Regions from separate parts of the Rhizobium sp. WSM1274 genome, predicted to be linked through region 3. Evidence: riboswitches for the same ligand, from Rfam matches in the RefSeq annotation. Region 3 holds a riboswitch; each other region holds the start of a gene.

Region 1 (4,531 bases), 380 kb from region 3:
CCCGAGAGGCTTGTGGGGAATCAGGGCGTCGTTATCAGCGCGATGCCCTTAATGGTTCAGAAGACTGGCTCATGCGGGAAAGAACGAAGGCGAGCGTGCTAATGCATCGCTCGCCCTTTCCAGTGCTTCAGGCGGTGACGATCAGCAGCGGAACGCTGACAATGAGACCGACCAGAACCGTGACTGTGGCGACACGCATGAAACGCAGGCGTCGTGTGCGCTCGCCACTCCAATCATATGTCATTCTTCCATCTCCTTGGGACAAGGAAGTAGTTCCCGCAAAGCCGGGTTCAACAGAGATGACGCGATTTGCTTGTGCAAAGCTGGATAAGATCAGCAGTCTCTAATGCTGGAAGCGCAGAGACCAGCGCTGTCCGTTGCTGGTCATGCGGATAACGGAAAGCGGCTCGACGTCGCTCAGCCAGAAGGAGGAGAGTGGCGCCTGAAGCACATGCACGATCGCTGCCCGGATGACGGCCGCATGGCTGATTGCAATGATGTGGCCGTCGAGAACAGTCTGTCCATCCATCCAGCCGGCGATGCGCTTGCGCAGATCAACAAGGCTCTCGCCGCCATGCGGAGCCGCTTCCGGATCGCTCATCCACCCCATGAGGTTTTCCGGCTCTTCGGTCCCGATCGCCGCGATTGACCTGCCGGCCCAGCGGCCATGGTCGCAGTCGCAAAGCGCCTGATCTATCCGGGCTTCGAGGCGCAGCGCATCAGCAGTTTGACGGGCGCGCAAGGCGGGGCTCGTGACAATACAATCGGCGCGGGGCGGGGCGATCATCCTGCCGGCCTCCTTCACTGCCTTGTCCTCCAGCGGTTCGTCGAGCGGGAACAGGGCCTTGCGGCTTGCTGCCGTCGCGCCGTGGCAGATCCAGGTGAGGCGCGTGTTCACAGTCGTTCTTGTCTCCCGGAATGCGGCGACAGCGTCCTTCGCCGGCTTGTGAAGTTTCGTTGACAGTCTCTTCGGCGTGCAGATATAACCGTGCTGTTGCGGGTTTGGAAGCCGGTGTAAGTCCGGCGCGGTCGCGCCACTGTGACCAGCGTGAGCTCTTCGCGCTGGAAGTCAGACCCTACTGCACAAGCACTCTTTCGACTGAACGCGTCATTCCCGGAGGAATACATGTCTGACACCACTTTCGCGCCCGTTGCTGTACCGGCGCCGATCCCTGTAGGCGAGATCCTGCCCTGGGCGATCTTCGGCGGCCTGCTGATGCTCATTGTCCTCTATTTCGTCGGCACCGAGGAAGGCGCGATGGCGCTGTTAAACGGCATGTATGTGCACGAATTCGTGCATGACGGCCGCCATCTCCTTGGCTTTCCCTGCCACTAAAGCGCTTCGCGATCGGAGTTCCTGACATGGTTGGAAACCTTCTGCTTCGCGGCATGCTCGCGGGCCTGATGGCTGGCATCCTCGTTTTCGCTTTCGCCCATATGTTCGGCGAGCCGCTGGTCGATGCGGCGATCGCCTTCGAAGAGGCAAGCGCCCAGGCCGCCGGCGAGGCTGCCGAACCCGAAATCGTCAGCCGCGCCACACAGGCCGGTCTTGGCCTTTTCACCGGTGTCATGGCCTACAGCGTCGCCGTCGGCGGGCTCTTCGCGCTCGCCTTCGCTTTCGTGCAGGGCCGCTTCAGCAGCCTTTCGCCGCGCGGCACCTCGGCCGTCATCGCCATTGCCGCCTTCGTGGCGGTTGTCCTCGTTCCCGGTATCAAGTATCCGGCCAACCCGCCGGCGGTCGGCAATCCCGACACGATCGGTGCCAGGACCGAACTGTTCTTCCTGATGATCGTCGTCTCGCTTGCGGCGCTGGTTGCCGCAGTGGCGCTGTCGCGCCGCCTTTCCGAGCGCTTCGGTCTCTGGAACGGCGCGATTATCGCCGGCATCGCCTATCTCGTTTTCATCGGCCTCGTGCTCTATCTGCTGCCGCCGATCAATGAGGTGCCGGAGAACTTCTCGGCGATGGTGCTCTGGCGGTTCCGCACCACTTCGCTCGGCATGCACGCGATCCTCTGGGCAGCCTTGGGCTTGGCCTTCGGAGCGCTGGCGGAAAAGCGGCTTGCGGTCAGGGACGGACAACGCGGCCGGCCGGCAACGGCATTTCACTGAAGGAATCGAAGGGCGCCGCTTTGCCGGCACCCTTAACTTTTCGAGCAAGCATGAAAATCGGCAAAACCATACCACTCCTGTCGGCGGCATTTGCCGCGGCTGCCTTTTTTTGTGTGGTTGCCGGAAGCGCTTTTGCTCATAGCCGCAGCGATGGCGGCAGCCATGCGGGCCTGGATATCCCGGAAATTTCCCATGGCGAGATGGCAGTCATGTCTGACTATCGCAGTGGGATTATCGACCTTGCATCCCGTGCAGTCGATACGAACGAGCCGTTTCGCCGCATGCTGAACTATGCCGAGATCCAGTATTCCTACTGTCTGTGGGGCCGGATGCCGGGCAGCGTGGCGGATGAGGAAAGTCCGTTCAACGAATGCACCCATGCCTATCTGGCCGCGACCAAGGCCGTCTTGCTTTCAATGCGCGAGATGCCGCGGGAGGCCGCTGCTGCAGGCGAAATCATTTCCGCTGTCGATGCTGACATGGTGCGGCGCGGTCTCGCGCTCATCACCTGCCGGTTCAGCGGCGAGGCCTTCAACACAGCCGATATCGTCAAGCCGCGCTGGAGCGGGATCCCATTCCATGTCGCCAGCATGGCGTCTCTGACGGGGCTCGCCTCTTTGTTCGGCCTCGGTGTGTTTGTGCTTCGCCGCCTCTCGCAACCGAAGGCTCAATCGTTGGAATAGCGCTGCTCGCGCCACGGATCGCCATACATGTGGTAGCCGTTCTTTTCCCAGAAGCCTGCCTGGTCGGCTGATATCAACTCGATGCGGCGCAGCCATTTGGCGCTTTTCCAGAAATAGAGATGCGGCACGACGAGGCGCATCGGTCCGCCGTGCTCCGGCGTCAGCGGCAGGCTTTCCCAGGCCGTGGCGAGGATCGCATCCTCGGCTGCGAAATCGGCGAGCGGCAGGTTGGTGGTGTAGCCGTCATAACTCGTCAGCATGACGTAACCGGCTTCTGGCTTCGGCATGGCGAGGTCGAGCAGATCGCGCGTCGAAACGCCTTTCCATTTGTTGTCGTAGCGCGACCAAGTGGTGACGCAGTGGATATCGCTAACTTTGGTGCTCTGCTCGATCGCCTGGAAGGCGGCCCAGGTGAGGGTGAGCGTCGTTTCGACGAGGCCGCGCACGTCGAGCCGCCATGTATCGGTCGAAACGACAGGCTGCTGGCCGAGATCGAGCACCGGCCAGTTCTTGACAAGGTGCTGGCCGGGCGGCAGGCGCTCGGCTTCGGGCCGACTGATGCGGCCGGTGAGGAACTTACCTTCGGTCGCCCAACGGCGTTTGGAGGTAGTGAGCTTGCTGTCGGTGGGCGCCTGATCGTCGCTCATGAGTGGGTCTCCTGCGATGCAGCAATAGGACATCCGCCCTTGGCGGTGTCAAGTTTGGGCGACCCCTTGGAAATCCTTGCCGGGCTCACTAAACTCGGTGCCATGGGGCATGCCTCGCTGGGGAGTGGAGGCAGGAAGGGAGGAGCCGGTTCTGTCTTCGAGATATCGTGCGATAGCGGCGTTGCTGGTCGTGCCGCTGATCATCTTCGCTTTCTTCACCTATGGAAGCGCGATTGCGACGCGCGTCTATATGGGGGAGGCTTCGGCGCAGGCCGGAACGGCGCTGCGCCTTGCCGTTTCGGCACTCAGCGGCCATCTCAACCGCTACGAGGCGCTACCGGCGCTGATCGCCGATCACGACGATATCAAGGAGCTGGTGAGCGCGCCCGAGGATGAGGCGCTGCGCGATGCGGCCAATCTCTATCTCAAGGCGATCAACGGACTGCTGAAATCCTCCGACATCTATGTGGTCAAGCCGGATGGAGAGACGATCGCGGCCAGCAATTACGATAGGCCTGCAAGTTTCGTCGGACAGAATTTCAGCTACAGGCCCTATTTCCAGGATGCGATCGAGGGCCGGCAGGCGCGGTTCTACGCGCTCGGCACCACCTCGCTGAAGCGCGGCTATTATTTTGCCGCACCGATCCGGACCGGCGCGGATATTCGCGGCGTCATCGTCTTCAAGGTCGATATCGACATGATCGAATCCTCCTGGGGCGGCGGCGAATACAAGATCTTCGTCTCCGATCCCGAGGGCATCATCTTCATGTCGGGAAGCCCGGAATGGCTTTACGGCGCCATCCTGCCGCTGACGGCCGATCGCATCGCCCGCACCGAGGCGTCGCGGCGTTATGCCAATGCCAGGCTGACGGCGCTGCCAGTGACGCGACACCACTTCGACCAGCATGAGCTGATGACGCTGGCCGGCGAACGCGGCTCGAGCGAATATCTGGTGCTCTCGCATTACATGCCGGCCGAGGACTGGACGGTGAACGTGCTGATGGAAACGAGTTCCATCCGCACCCAGGCGCGCACGGCGCTTGCGGCCGTCTTTCTCATCCTGTGCATCGCCGGGCTTACGGTGGCGGTTCT
Region 2 (4,531 bases), 1.7 Mb from region 3:
CATGGCGAGAAGGAAGGCAACGACGGCTATGGCGGTGATCGCGGACTGCGTGAGCAGCGAAATGAGAACTTTCTGCCTGACTTCGGAAGCGATTTTTTCGACGGACCAGTTCGTGACGACGTAACCGGTGGCCTTGCCCGACTTATCCAGCGGGAGCGGCGCGATGATCGTCACGACGCCGGCAGATATTCTACCGTCATCGATGGTCGTCTTTTCCGGTTTCGCGCTCAGGCTCTTCGCCAGATCGGTTGGTGCCGGCAAACCACTGACGCCATCGCGCGCCCAGGTATCGACGGCGGCAGGTTCGGCGTTGAATGCGGCAAACTGCACGAGATCGAGCGAGGGGTCGTCGCGGTAGAGCGAATAAGCCTCTCGAACGGCGTTCGCCTTCCCCCATTTCACGCCGCCCGCTGCCAGAGAGGCAAATTGCTCGGCATCCTTGGACCAGTTCGCCTTGGCGCCATCGATCAAGGCCCGGGTTTCGTACATCCAGGTATAGGTGGCGAAAGCGGAAATGCCGCAGAGGTTCACGGCAACGATAATCGCCGCCAGCTTGGCGGTCAGAGGCATCGTTTTCAAAAATTGGAACATTCCGCGGCGGCCTAGAATTGCGGCTCAGTCGGACATGTTCCGGACTGGCGTATCAATACGGGCATCGACGCTGACGGTCACATCATGAGCCCTCATGCCCATGTCCTGATAGCAACCCAAAACGCGTAAACGCAGTGTGTATTTGATGTGTGAATAAATCATAAAGTAGAATGGGTGCTGGGGTACATGCGGGTCGTTTCACCCTGGCGCCTGCGGGCGCCAAGCCCAGCGAACCGGCGGGTACTGTCGTATCGTGCTGGACGGTGGAGGGATGGAGATACGCTGGGCAACGGCATTGATCGCGGTTGCCTGGCTGCTGTCGGCGTCATCGACATCGCCGAAGGCCATGCAGCGTGTCGGCGGCGTGCGGGCCGCCTTGCCGCCACCGCGCTTTCCTGAAATAGATGCGCCGTCAGGTGCCCGCCGGTAAGGCGGGAGAATCGGGAATCCGGTGCAAAGCCGGAACGTGCCCAACGCTGTAAGGCCGACGTTTGCCGCTTATCACGCCACTGGCTTCTTGCCGGGAAGGCTGCGGCAGACGGATGACGCCCAGTCAGAAGACCGGCCTGGCTAGATAGACCGATCCGCGCGGACGGCGGGGCGGTTGCGTTGTTGGGGATTTGACGATGCGACCCTTTGATGAGGATGCCCTTTCGGCGGCGTCCGGTTTTTCCTTGGCCGAACGCGAGGCCGTCTATCATGCGATCATGACGCGGCGCGACGTTCGCAGCCAGTTCCTGCCTGATCCCTTGCCAGACGATGTCGTGGAGCGTCTGTTGACGGCCGCCCATCACGCGCCGTCGGTTGGTTTCATGCAGCCGTGGAATTTCATTCTGGTGAAAAGCCCGACTGTGCGGGCGCGCGTCCGGAATGCCTTTGCCAGCGCCAACGAGGAGGCGGCGCTGATGTTCGAAGGCGAACGGCGGCAGGCATATCGTTCGCTTAAGCTCGAAGGCATTACGGAGGCGCCGCTCGGGATCTGCGTGACCTGCGATCCCACCCGCGGCGGCAGCGTGGTGCTGGGGCGTACGCACAATCCGAGGATGGATAGCTATTCCACAGTCTGCGCCATCCAGAACCTCTGGCTTGCCGCGCGGGCGGAAGGGGTCGGCGTCGGCTGGGTCAGCATCTTTCATGAAGGCGACCTGAAGAGCATTCTCGGCATACCCGAGCATATCGAGGTGGTCGCCTGGCTCTGTGCCGGTTTCGTCGATCGGCTCTATGACGAGCCGGAACTCTCCGTCAAAGGCTGGCGGCAGCGGCTGCCGCTTGAGGAACTCGTCTTTCATGATGGATGGGGACGAAGCGAGCCCTAAATAAAGTGCGTCGCATCGAAGACGCATGTCGTAGTCCCAAAACCGCCGCGCGGTTTGGGTGGCTTGATTGATATCACTGCTGTTGTTGTGGTTGCGGGCCCGGCGTTGCCGGATTGGTGAGGTCGATCGAGCCCTGATCGCCGGCGAGAAACTGGGGGCCGACCTGACGGACGCGGTTCTGCGTCGGATCGTAGGGGCGCTCGGGAACGGATGGTTGCGGCGCAGCTGCGGCATCCTTCGCCGGGGGATTGGTGCGGATAGTGGTAATGGAGCTCTGCTGCGGTGGTTCGCTCACCACCTGCTTGCCGCGCATCTCCTCATAATAGGCGGTGAGATTGCAGGCGCAGGAGGACTTTTCCCCGGGCGTGCGGTTCTTGTAGGCAAAGGCATTTTTCATGGCGCTGTAGGGCGTGCCCGTTGCGACCGAGATCATGTTCGAGGCTTCGGTGCTCGTCACGTCACGATAGAACAGTTCGGTCTCGATGCCCGGGCACATCTTGGCGCAGGTCTGTGCGTCGCGGCCGAAATCGACCGATGTGGCGTTCGAACTGATCGGAAAGAAGCCGCCGTCACAGCTGCGCACGCACATGGTGCTGACCGGCGAGAGCATTTCGGCCCGCGGCACGCCGTAACGCGGATCGACCTCTTCACCGCCGCCGAGCGGAATAAAGGTGTCGGTGCGCATCGCCTGTTCTTCGACGCTCGGGGCGAGGTCGTCGGCGCTGCGATCGCTCGGGGCATAGAAGTTTTCGCTGTTGCAGCCATTGCGGTCGAGAGCGGCGGTCAGCTCGCGGCGCGCGTCCTCATTGCCGTCGGTCTGGTTGCGCAGCTCGTCACGGCGGTCCTGGAGATAGCGGATGTTGTCGATCATCCGGGCTTCGGACTGCGACAGCTCGGCGCAATAATCGGCATTTTCGCCGCCGATGACGACCATGCTGCCCGAGGTGCAGCCGTTGCCGCGCAGCTCGTTGCGGACCTTGCGCAGCTCGAGGTTCTGCTCGGCCATGGCGCTGGCATATTGGCGCGCTTCCGGACCGTTGGTATTGCCGATCGACCGCGGCAGGTCGGCGAGGCGGCCACGCAGATCCTCACAGATAGTAATGGACTGCCCGGCAGCGGGCGCTGCGAAGACAAGGAAGAGGGCAAGAGACAGGTTTCGGCGTTTCACGGCGTCGTCCCGGAATGAGCAAAGAATCGATCGGTCACTGTCGGCGTCCATCCGCCGCGCCTTGCCTCTTAGCTTGTTTCTCTTAATAAGCTTGGAGATATTCCTAGCGTATTTTCGGGATTTTATCCAGCGGACAGCCAAAGACCCAGTGTTCGATTATGAAGAAGCTGCCGATGGTAATCAACGAGGCCAAGTGCCCACTCCAATCTCCTGGGGCGCTTGAGAAACGTACTCATATCCGGACGCTGAAAATGACAGGAATTGCCAATGAACTCAGCTCCCGCAACGATAGTCGGGCTGCCGGAAACCCAACACGGCTTCCACGTCTTCGTGGACGGCTGTTATGAACCCGGTTCTGGGCACGGAGGTTGGGCATTCGTCGTTTATTGCGATGCCGCGGAAATTGCGTCCGGCTTCGGTGGCGCGGAAGATTCCGCCAATAATTCGATGGAAGTGATGGCCGTCCTCAAGGCTGTGGTTTGGATCAACAGCGAGGCAAGCGGCGAGCCCGCGACCATCTGGTCGGATTCCATCTACGCCATCAAAGGCTGCAACAGCTGGCGACATATCTGGAAGAACAACGGCTGGAAGAAAAGCAGCCCGAATGGGAATGCGCGAAGGCGAACGATCGCCAATGCGGAACTCTGGAAGGCGGTCGATCTTCAACTATCCCAGAATGGCCTGGTGACCATTGCCTGGTGCAAAGGCCATTCCGGCATTGCCGGCAACGAGCGCGCGGATGCGCTCGCGGATAAAGGACGTCTGTCGATACGGAGTGCCTGGTAGGGCATCATGACATGTGTCGGAGCGGCTTCAGGGGCCGCTCGTACTATCCCACGCCCCGGGCCTCATATCTGCTCGATATCAACCGGCTGCAGATGCTCGGGACAAGCCCGAGCATGACGAAAGAGGCGTTGCCGGCTTTGTCGGCAGTCTGAGCCGGCTCAAGCCGGTTGCGATGCCTCGACGACGGCGAGTGCCGCCATATTGACGACGCCGCGGGAGGTGACCGAGGGGGCGAGAATGTGGGCGGGCAGGGCGGTGCCGAGCAGGATCGGGCCGACATGCAGGCCGTCGGTCATCGACTTGACCACACCGAGGGTGATGTTGGCGGCGTCGAGGTTCGGGAAGACCAGGAGGTTCGCCTCGTCGTGCAGGGTCGTGTCCGGCATGACGCGCTTGCGCAGCGCTTCGGTGATGGCGCTTTCGCCGTGCATCTCGCCGTCGACCTCGAGGTCGGGCGCGGCTTCGCGCACGAGCTGCAGGGCGTTGCGCATCTTCGTGGCGCTTTCGGACTCACGCGAGCCGAAGTTGGAATGCGAGACTAGCGCGGCGCGCGGCGTGAGGCCGAAACGGCGGATTTCCTCGGCCGCCAGCACCGTCGCCTCGGCAACCTCCTCGGCAGTCGGATTGAAGGTGACGTAGGTGTCGGTGAAGAAGGTGGCGCCGCGCTGCG
Region 3 (4,531 bases):
TATCAGGTACACCGTTCTCGATCGAGATGCTGATGACGATTGCCGCCGTCGGCGCCGTCATCATCAATGCCGGCGAAGAGGCGGCAACCGTCGTATTCCTGTTCCTCGTCGGCGAGATGCTGGAAGGGGTGGCGGCCGGCAAGGCGCGCGAAAGCATCCAGTCGTTGGCGGGTCTGGTGCCGAAGAATGCGCTGCTCGAAGACAATGGGCAGACGCGGGAAGTGCCGGCAGAAAGCCTTTCGGTCGGCGCGACTATCATGGTTCGTCCTGGCGACCGTATCTCTGCGGACGGCATCATCATCTCAGGCGAGAGTGCAATCGACGAGGCGCCGGTGACGGGCGAGAGCACGCCGGTGCGCAAGGGCGTCGATGCCGTCGTTTTTGCCGGCACGGTCAATGGCGATGCGGTGCTGAGGGTTCGCGTCACGGCGGCGGCCGCCGACAACACCATCGCCCGTGTCGTCAAGCTGGTGGAGGAAGCGCAGGAATCGAAGGCGCCGACCGAACGCTTCATCGATCGGTTTTCGCGCTATTACACGCCCGGCGTGGTCGTGGTTGCAGCACTGGTCGCGGTCGTTCCGCCGCTGCTGTTTGCCGGCCCGTGGGGCGAATGGGTCTATAAGGGCCTTGCGATCCTCTTGATCGGCTGCCCCTGCGCACTCGTCATTTCGACGCCGGCGGCAATCGCCGCCTCGCTTTCATCAGGTGCGCGGCGCGGGCTGTTGATGAAGGGCGGCGCGGTGCTGGAAACGCTCGGCAAGGTGACGATGGTCGCCTTCGATAAGACAGGCACGCTGACGGATGGCAGGCCTCAGGTCACCGATATCATCTCCTTCGGATTGAGCGAGGCGCAGGTGCTGTCGCGCGCGGCGGTGCTGGAGCAAGGCTCCAGCCATCCGCTGGCGCTGGCGATCCTCAACCGCGCCAAGTCAGTCGGCGTTCCCGTGCCGCCGGCCTTCGAGCTGGAAGCGCTGCCGGGCAAGGGCGTCAGCGGCAAAGTCGGCGGCGAGACGCTGGACCTGCTGTCGCCGCCCGCCGCCCGTGAGCGCGGGGCGCTCAGTGCTGAACAGGATGCACGCATCGCGGCGCTGAACGACGAGGGCAAGAGCCTGTCGGTGCTGCTCGTCAACGGTGTTGCGGCGGGTTTGATCGCCATGCGCGACGAGCCGCGCGAGGATGCCGAGGCCGGGCTCGCTGCCCTCAAATCAGCAGGCGTCAAGGCGATGATGTTGACGGGCGACAACAAGCGGACGGCGGCAGCCGTTGCCGGCATGCTCGGCACAGACTGGCGCGGCGAGATGATGCCTGAGGACAAGCAGCGGGTCGTCGGCGAATTGAAGCACCAGGGCTTCATCGTCGCCAAGGTCGGCGACGGCATCAACGATGCTCCGGCGCTGGCTGCTGCCGATATCGGCATTGCTATGGGCGGCGGCACCGATGTGGCGCTCGAGACGGCGGATGCCGCCGTGCTGCACGGACGCGTCGGCGACGTGGCGCGGATGATCGAACTTTCCAAACGCACGATGCGCAACATCCTGCAGAATATCACCATCGCACTCGCGCTGAAGGCGGTGTTCCTGGTGACGACGATCGCCGGTATCACCGGGCTCTGGCCGGCGATCCTCGCCGATACCGGCGCCACCGTGCTGGTGACGATCAACGCGTTGCGGCTGCTTCGGATAAAGATGTGAACCTTCGGGGAGCCGGCTTCTGCCGGCTCTTTTCTGACGGGTTCTAAACAGCGCTTTTCCGTTAACGCTTCGTTATCCACATCATACACAGGCGCGGCGATTCATTGCCGCCATTGCTGCGTCGCCACAACAACTTGTTGACGTCATCAGCGATTCGAGTACCATATCTAGTGTTCGAGGTTCCGTCGATTCGTGAGGATCGGCGGCTAAGACGGGAATACGGTGCGCTTCGCCATCATGGCGCGGCAATGCCGGAGCTGCCCCCGCAACTGTAAGCGGCGAGCAACTGTCCGATTTCAGGTCACTGGAGCATGATGCTCCGGGAAGGCTGGGGCAGGCGCTTTGACCCGTGAGCCAGGAGACCTGCCTCGAACGAAACGTCCACGGGCGGGGTGTCCGGAAGGTCGCGTTGCGTTGCTGCGGGGAATCTCCGCATCGCGTTTCGCAGGCCCGAGCCTCCGCCCCCGAAACCTTCGTATTGAGCCACTTCGGGGTGAAGTCATGTCAGTATCTCAGTTCAGACCGCCACCCGCTAGAGGTAGAGGGCGGAGTATGCCCAGCGGCTAAACAGCCGCATAGCTCAAATCACCAGAGATTTTTCGACGGATATCGGCAGATTTCCGATCAATGTCCTGCGTCCCAATCGCGTCTTCACGAGGAATATCATGACCATCACCGTCTACAGCAGGCCTGCCTGCGTCCAGTGCACCGCCACCTACCGTGCCCTCGACCGCCTGGGCGTCGATTATGACATCGTCGATATCTCGCGGGATGCCGAAGCGCTCGATCGGGTCCGCAGCCTTGGCTACATGCAGGCGCCTGTCGTCATCGCCGGTGAGCAGCATTGGGCCGGCTTCCGCCCCGACATGATCAGCGCGCTCTCCTGATCGAGAAAAGCGATGGGCCTGATCGTTTATTATTCCAGCCGATCCGAGAACACCCATCGGTTCGTCGCCAAGCTCGGACTACGCGCGGCGCGCATTCCGTCAGGTGGCGCTGAGGCGTTCCATATCCGCGAACCTTTCGTGCTTGTCGTGCCGACCTATAGCGGCGGCGGCAAGGGTGCCGTTCCCAAGCAGGTGATCCGTTTCCTCAACGATGCGGAAAACCGAGGACACATCCGCGGTGTGATTGCCGCGGGCAACAGCAATTTCGGCGAGACATACGGGCTCGCCGGCGACGTGGTCTCGCATAAATGCCAGGTGCCGTATCTCTACAGGTTCGAGCTCATGGGCACCGAAGACGACGTCGCCAAGGTCAAACACGGAATGGAACGATTTTGGATACGGGAACAACCCTGACGCGGGATGCGGGCGCAAAACCGCATCACACTGTTGCTCATCCTGCCGGGGAAAGGCCGATGAAGGCAGCCGAAACGCTCGACTATCACGCGCTGAATGCGATGCTGAACCTCTATGACGATGAGGGGCGGATCCAGCTCGACAAGGATCGAATGGCGGCCAAGCAGTATTTCCTGCAGCATGTGAACCAGAACACGGTGTTCTTTCACAATTTCCGGGAAAAGCTCGATTACCTCGTGACCGAGGACTATTACGAGCAGGAGGTTCTCGACCAGTATTCCTTCAATTTCGTGCGGGATCTGTTCGATCAGGCCTATGCCAAGAAGTTCCGTTTCCCGACCTTCCTCGGCGCCTTCAAATACTACACCAGCTATACGCTGAAGACCTTCGACGGAAAGCGCTATCTCGAGCGCTACGAGGATCGCATCTGCATGGTGGCGCTGGCCTTGGCGCGCGGCGACGAGGGGCTTGCCCGCGACATGGTCGAGGAGATCATCTCCGGCCGTTTCCAGCCGGCGACGCCGACCTTCCTCAATGCCGGCAAGAAGCAGCGCGGCGAACTGGTTTCCTGCTTCCTGCTGCGCGTCGAGGACAATATGGAATCGATCGGCCGGTCGATCAATTCGGCGCTGCAGCTGTCGAAGCGCGGCGGCGGCGTGGCGCTGTCGCTGACGAATATCCGTGAGGCGGGCGCGCCGATCAAGCATATCGAGAACCAGTCGTCGGGCATCATCCCGGTGATGAAGCTGCTCGAAGACAGTTTCTCCTATGCCAACCAGCTCGGCGCGCGGCAGGGGGCGGGGGCCGTCTATCTCAATGCCCACCACCCCGATATCATGCGCTTCCTCGATACCAAGCGCGAAAATGCCGACGAGAAGATCCGCATCAAGACGCTGTCGCTCGGCGTCGTCGTGCCCGACATCACCTTCGAACTGGCGAGGAACAACGAGGACATGTACCTGTTCTCGCCCTATGACGTAGAGCGCGTCTATGGTGTGCCCTTCACCGAGATTTCGGTAACGGAAAAGTACCGCGAGATGGCGGACGACGTCCGCATCTCCAAGAAGAAGATCAAGGCGCGCGAATTCTTCCAGGTGCTTGCCGAAATCCAGTTCGAGAGCGGCTATCCCTACCTCATGTTCGAGGACACAGTGAACCGGACGAACCCGATCGCCGGGCGCATCTCGATGAGCAATCTCTGCTCGGAGATCCTGCAGGTGAGCGAGGCTAGCGAATATCATGACGACCTCTCCTACAAACATCTCGGCAAGGATATTTCCTGCAATCTCGGCTCGCTGAATATTGCCGCGGCAATGGATTCGGCCGATTTCGGCAAGACGATCGAAACCTCGATCCGGGCGCTGACGGCCGTTTCCGACATGAGCCACATCTCTTCGGTTCCTTCGATCGAGAAGGGCAATGACGAGAGCCATGCGATCGGCCTCGGTCAGATGAACCTGCACGGTTACCTCGCCCGCGAACGCATCTTCTACGGCTCCGAGGAAGGCATCGATTTCACCAATATCTATTTCTATACGG
Region 4 (4,531 bases), on a different replicon from region 3:
GGTGCCGGCATCGCGCTGCGCCTGGACGACAAGGAGCGTCTAACGCGCCTGAACGAAGCCCTGAAGAGTATTAAGGCGGACGGGACCTACGATATGATCAACGCAAAATATTTCCCGTTCAGCATCCAGTAATTCGTCAATCAAATTGTCATGTGGCAAATGCGGAATGGCCGGTTTACCGCCGACCATTCCTATTGTGTAAAGTCCTCAGTCGTAACCGCTACGCGGCTTTCGCGACCTCACCGTGCGGATCGAGGACATATTTTGTCGCCGCTCCATGATCGAAGCTCTCATATCCAGCGGCGGCATCGTCGAGCGGGATGACCTTGGCGTTGACGATATCGGCAATGGGCAGTCGGTCGTGGAGGATCGCCTGCATGAGCTGACGATTGTATTTGATCACCGGAGTCTGGCCGGTGTGGAAGGACTGCGCCTTGGCCCATCCGAGGCCGAAGCGGAGCGAAAGATTGCCGTGTTTGGCGGCATTGTCGACGGCGCCCGGATCCTCGGTGACGTAGAGGCCGGGAATGCCGATCGAACCCGCGGCGCGGGTAATTTCCATCATCTGATTGAGGACGATCGCAGGCTGTTCCCCGCCCGAGTGGCCGCGTGCCTCGAAGCCGACCGCATCGATGGCGCTGTCCACTTCGTTGGTGCCGACGACCTGTGCGATCATGTCGCCGAGACGGTCGCTCTTCGACAGGTCGATCGGTTCGAAACCGACCTTCGCCGCGTGTGCCAGACGGTCCTTGTTGAAATCGCCGATCATGACGACAGCAGCGCCGAGAATGCGAGCCGAAGCCGCAGCCGCAAGGCCGACGGGGCCGGCGCCTGCGACATAGACGGTCGAGCCGACCCCGACGCCTGCACGCACTGCACCATGGAAACCGGTGGGCAGGATGTCGGAAAGCATGGTGAGATCCCGGATCTTCGCCATTGCCTTGTCCCGATCGGGGATTTTCAGCAGGTTGAAATCTGCGTAGGGAATGGTGACGTAGCGTGCCTGTCCGCCGATCCAGCCGCCCATGTCGACATAACCGTAAGCACCGCCAGCTCGGGCCGGGTTTACTGTCAGGCAGACGCCGGTGTCCTGAGACTTGCAGCAGCGGCAACGGCCGCAGGCGACATTGAACGGCACCGAGACGATATCGCCGATGTCGAGCATCTCGACATCGATGCCTTTCTCGATGATCTCGCCGGTGATTTCATGACCGAGGACCAGGCCCGGCATCGCTGTCGTGCGGCCGCGGACCATGTGCTGATCGGAGCCGCAGATATTGGTCGAGATCACCTTCAAAATGACGCCGTGTTCGATGCGGCGGCCGTCGGGCGCTTCCAGCTTCGGATCGTCGATGTCGCGAACTTCGACCTTGCCCGGCCGGAGATAGACGACGCCTCTATTTTTGCTCATGGATTCCTCCCACTTGTTTGAGTGCCTCGATCTGCAACCGATGCAGTCGATGGCAACTTCCCTCCGGCCTGCCTCCTCTGCAGCCCGGTGTCCAAAACACGCGGATACCGCCGCACCGGGCGATATTCGAATTTTCAAAACGGACAGATTGGATGCAGTAGAGGAGTGAACGCCACGGTTTTCGCCTGTCGTTCCACTCGTGACCGTCTGCCGCAATCCGTCGATTTGCTACGCAAGAGCTGGTTTCCGGCTCCAGAATCTCCTTCCGATCCATCTCGATATCTTTCCGGATGTCTATCCGGCGATTTCCTTGAGGATTTCAGTTCTTCTACCGCTGCGGGGCAGCGCCGGCGTCGGGCCGGCTGCCAATGGTCCATTTCGCCAGTTTGCGAGATAGCGCCTTGGGCACAACAAACAAACCATGCCTGACGGAAAACAGCGATCAAGAAAACGACATGGGCGCAACTCAAAGACGACAGTCGGTAAAGTCGCAAAAGATCGCTGCGCAGGAGAAATAATTGATCCCGCGAATACGGCGGTTTTCCGGTTCGCCCCGAAAGATTTAATCGTCGCCTAAAGACTTGAGGCGCGACGCGGCCGGCGGCTGCGGCTGACGTCGAGGGCCGTGTGCCAGAGCACGGCGGCGAGGATGATTGCCCCGCCGAAAAAGGTGGCGACGGGCGGCTCTTCGGAAAACAACAGCCAGACCCAGAAGGGCGTGAGCACGATTTCCATCGTGCCGATCAGCGCCGCCTCCGCCGGCGGCATCCGCTTCGCACCGGCGAGGAAAAGCACCAGCGCGAGGGAGAAATTGGTCGCACCGAAGGCAGCAAGGACGATCCAGTTGTGGAGGTCGAGCGAGCCGACCGAACCGAACGGGGCAAAGATGGCAAGCGTCAAGAAGGCGCTGACCACGGTCGGCGGCAGGCTCGGCACGTCGGGACTGATGCGCGGGATGATGATGACCAGAGCGAAGGAAACGGTCATGCCGAGCGCCAGCAGGTCGCCGAGACCAGTCCCGCCGCCGATCGACGAGGCGACGATGACGGCGACGCCGAGGAAAGAGATGCCGCCGGCAATCAACGTCCGCCTGGCAACTCTCTCCCCGAGGATAAGCCAGCCGAGCAACGCTGCTATAAACGGCGCGGTCGCATAGATCATCGTCACATTGGCGACGGTGGTCATGTAAAGCGCGCCGATGAAGCATCCCTGACTGAAGGTCTGGCATGCGATCATCGCAAGACTGGACGGATGGAAGACGGAACCCCATTTTCGCCGCGAGATGCCCCCTTCGAGGAAAAGGCAGGGGATCAGCAGGAACAGGCCTCCGAACAACGACCGCCAGGCGATCGCCGTCCATACGTCGGTGGTCAGGAGTCGCGAATAAACACCGCTCGCGCTCCAGGCAAGTGTCGCGGCAATGATGAGAAGCACACCCTTCTCGTGCTCGCTGCCTGCGAGGCGTCTGGCCGGATTTTCAATGTTCACGCAGATATCTCAAAGAAGGAAGTCGAACGCGGCTCTTTTGTGCGCTGAGAATTGACATCAGACAAACGAATAGTAGTGATAACTATCATCGATTTTTTCTATGGCTATTCCATGCATGAGCCGATTGAGAGCGACCTGCTGAGAACCTTCCTGGTCGTTGCCGAAACCTCCAATTTCTCCGCCGCTGCCCAGCGCATCGGGCGGACGCAGTCGGCCGTCAGCACCCAGATCAAGAGGCTTGAGCAGACGATCGGCGAAACGCTGTTCGAGCGTGGCGCCCGCGGTGTGCTGCTCACACGCCAGGGCATACAGCTCGTGCCCTATGCCCGCAGGATCATTGATCTCCTGAACGAGGCCGCCGCGACGATCCGTAGCAAACCGCTGGACGGGCCGGTACGCATCGGAATTCCCGAGGAATACAGCCAGACGGTGCTGCCGGCGGCGCTCGCGGCTTTCGCCGTGCGTCACCCGGCCGTCGAGGTCACCGTGTCCTGCGACTACACAGTCCGCAACTTGGCGGCCCTTGAACGGGATGAGCTCGATCTCGCCGTCGTTTTCGACTGGAGCGATGAAACGAAAGGCGAGGTCATCTGCATTGATCCCACGGTCTGGGTCACATCGATGGTGCACCGGCTGCACGACATCGATCCCCTGCCGATAGCGACCTATCGCAACTCCAGCTGGTCGCGCGATTTTGCGCTCCGGTCGCTGGAGCAGATCGGCCGCAATTATCGGATCGCATTTATTGCCGATACCGGCTCGGGGCTGAAGAATGCCGTGACCGCAGGCCTTGCCGTCACCACGCTTTCCCGCAGCAGCATTCCGCCTGGCTGCCGGGAACTCACCGCTGAAGACGGTTTCCCGCCGGTCGATTCCTCCAAGGTCGTGCTCCGCCGGAGCACCTACCGTTCCAGCGAGGCCGTCCGGGAACTTGCCGAAATGATACGGGATGCGTTTCAGCCTATGCCCGCATCTCCGATGGTGTGACGCGGCGGCGCAGACGGCGCCGGGTCTCGGACGGGCTCTCGGAAAAACTCGCCCTGTAGCTTCTCGCAAAGGCCGAGGCTGAGTTGAAGCCGGTCGCCGCTGCGATGTCGGCAAAGGAGGCTGTCGTCTCGATTACCTTGCGGCGCGCCGCATTCAGGCGCAGCGCGAGATAATGCACGTGCGGCGGCGCGCCGATGCTCTGCTGGAAGAGATCCTGCAGATGCCGAGCGCTGATGCCCACCCGCCTTGCCAGACGCGTGAGGATCAGAGGCTGCTCGATATGCTCCTCCATTAGCCGTACTGCCTGCGTCACGCGGGGATCGTGCATGCGCAGTCCGGCCGAGGCTGCGGAAAGTGATTCATCGGCATGGAAGGACGGCTGCTCGTAACGGAACAGCCGGCTGACCTCGAGCGCCAGCGAATAGCCCTGCCGTTGCCGGATCACCTCCAGCATCAGGTCGACGGTCGGAAGCGAACCCGAGGTCGTCAGCCGCTTGCCGTCGATGACGAAACGATCCTTGACGGCCCGCACCTCGGGATAGGCGAGCGCAAAATCCTCGTAATCCTCCCAGTGAACGGTCGCCGGTAACCCGTCGAGCAGGCTGGCTTCAGCCAGCAGCCATGTGCCGGACTCGATGCCGGCAA

Evidence for each region. Region 3 has a riboswitch for cobalamin ahead of nrdH (glutaredoxin-like protein NrdH). Riboswitches for the same ligand answer to the same signal wherever they lie in the genome.
Region 1: it holds a riboswitch for cobalamin, as region 3 does, so the genes downstream of both, N2600_RS18040 (CbtB domain-containing protein) here and nrdH (glutaredoxin-like protein NrdH) in region 3, are expected to answer to the same signal.
Region 2: it holds a riboswitch for cobalamin, as region 3 does, so the genes downstream of both, bluB (5,6-dimethylbenzimidazole synthase) here and nrdH (glutaredoxin-like protein NrdH) in region 3, are expected to answer to the same signal.
Region 4: it holds a riboswitch for cobalamin, as region 3 does, so the genes downstream of both, fdhA (formaldehyde dehydrogenase, glutathione-independent) here and nrdH (glutaredoxin-like protein NrdH) in region 3, are expected to answer to the same signal.

The regions. Positions count from the first base shown of each region.
Region 1 is NZ_CP104138.1:3,604,671-3,609,201, reverse strand. It holds gene N2600_RS18045 (histidine phosphatase family protein) at 344-898, opposite strand; adenosylcobalamin (AdoCbl) riboswitch at 976-1,113, shown strand; gene N2600_RS18040 (CbtB domain-containing protein) at 1,127-1,336, shown strand; gene N2600_RS18035 (CbtA family protein) at 1,363-2,109, shown strand; gene N2600_RS18030 (hypothetical protein) at 2,160-2,792, shown strand; gene N2600_RS18025 (sulfite oxidase-like oxidoreductase) at 2,777-3,439, opposite strand; gene N2600_RS18020 (sensor histidine kinase) at 3,549-4,531, shown strand, end outside.
Region 2 is NZ_CP104138.1:2,314,552-2,319,082, reverse strand. It holds gene N2600_RS11725 (methyl-accepting chemotaxis protein) at 1-591, opposite strand, end outside; gene N2600_RS11720 (hypothetical protein) at 863-1,021, shown strand; cobalamin riboswitch at 989-1,175, shown strand; gene bluB (5,6-dimethylbenzimidazole synthase) at 1,218-1,907, shown strand; gene N2600_RS11710 (DUF2865 domain-containing protein) at 1,981-3,075, opposite strand; partial or broken gene N2600_RS11705 (ribonuclease H family protein) at 3,327-3,861, shown strand; gene N2600_RS11700 (NADP-dependent malic enzyme) at 4,020-4,531, opposite strand, start outside.
Region 3 is NZ_CP104138.1:3,981,935-3,986,465, reverse strand. It holds gene N2600_RS19760 (heavy metal translocating P-type ATPase) at 1-1,691, shown strand, start outside; cobalamin riboswitch at 1,852-2,076, shown strand; gene nrdH (glutaredoxin-like protein NrdH) at 2,357-2,578, shown strand; gene nrdI (class Ib ribonucleoside-diphosphate reductase assembly flavoprotein NrdI) at 2,591-2,992, shown strand; gene nrdE (class 1b ribonucleoside-diphosphate reductase subunit alpha) at 2,971-4,531, shown strand, end outside.
Region 4 is NZ_CP104141.1:136,980-141,510, forward strand. It holds gene N2600_RS32445 (transporter substrate-binding domain-containing protein) at 1-132, shown strand, start outside; gene fdhA (formaldehyde dehydrogenase, glutathione-independent) at 221-1,411, opposite strand; cobalamin riboswitch at 1,631-1,830, opposite strand; gene N2600_RS32455 (DMT family transporter) at 1,985-2,899, opposite strand; gene N2600_RS32460 (LysR substrate-binding domain-containing protein) at 3,011-3,886, shown strand; gene N2600_RS32465 (GlxA family transcriptional regulator) at 3,861-4,531, opposite strand, start outside.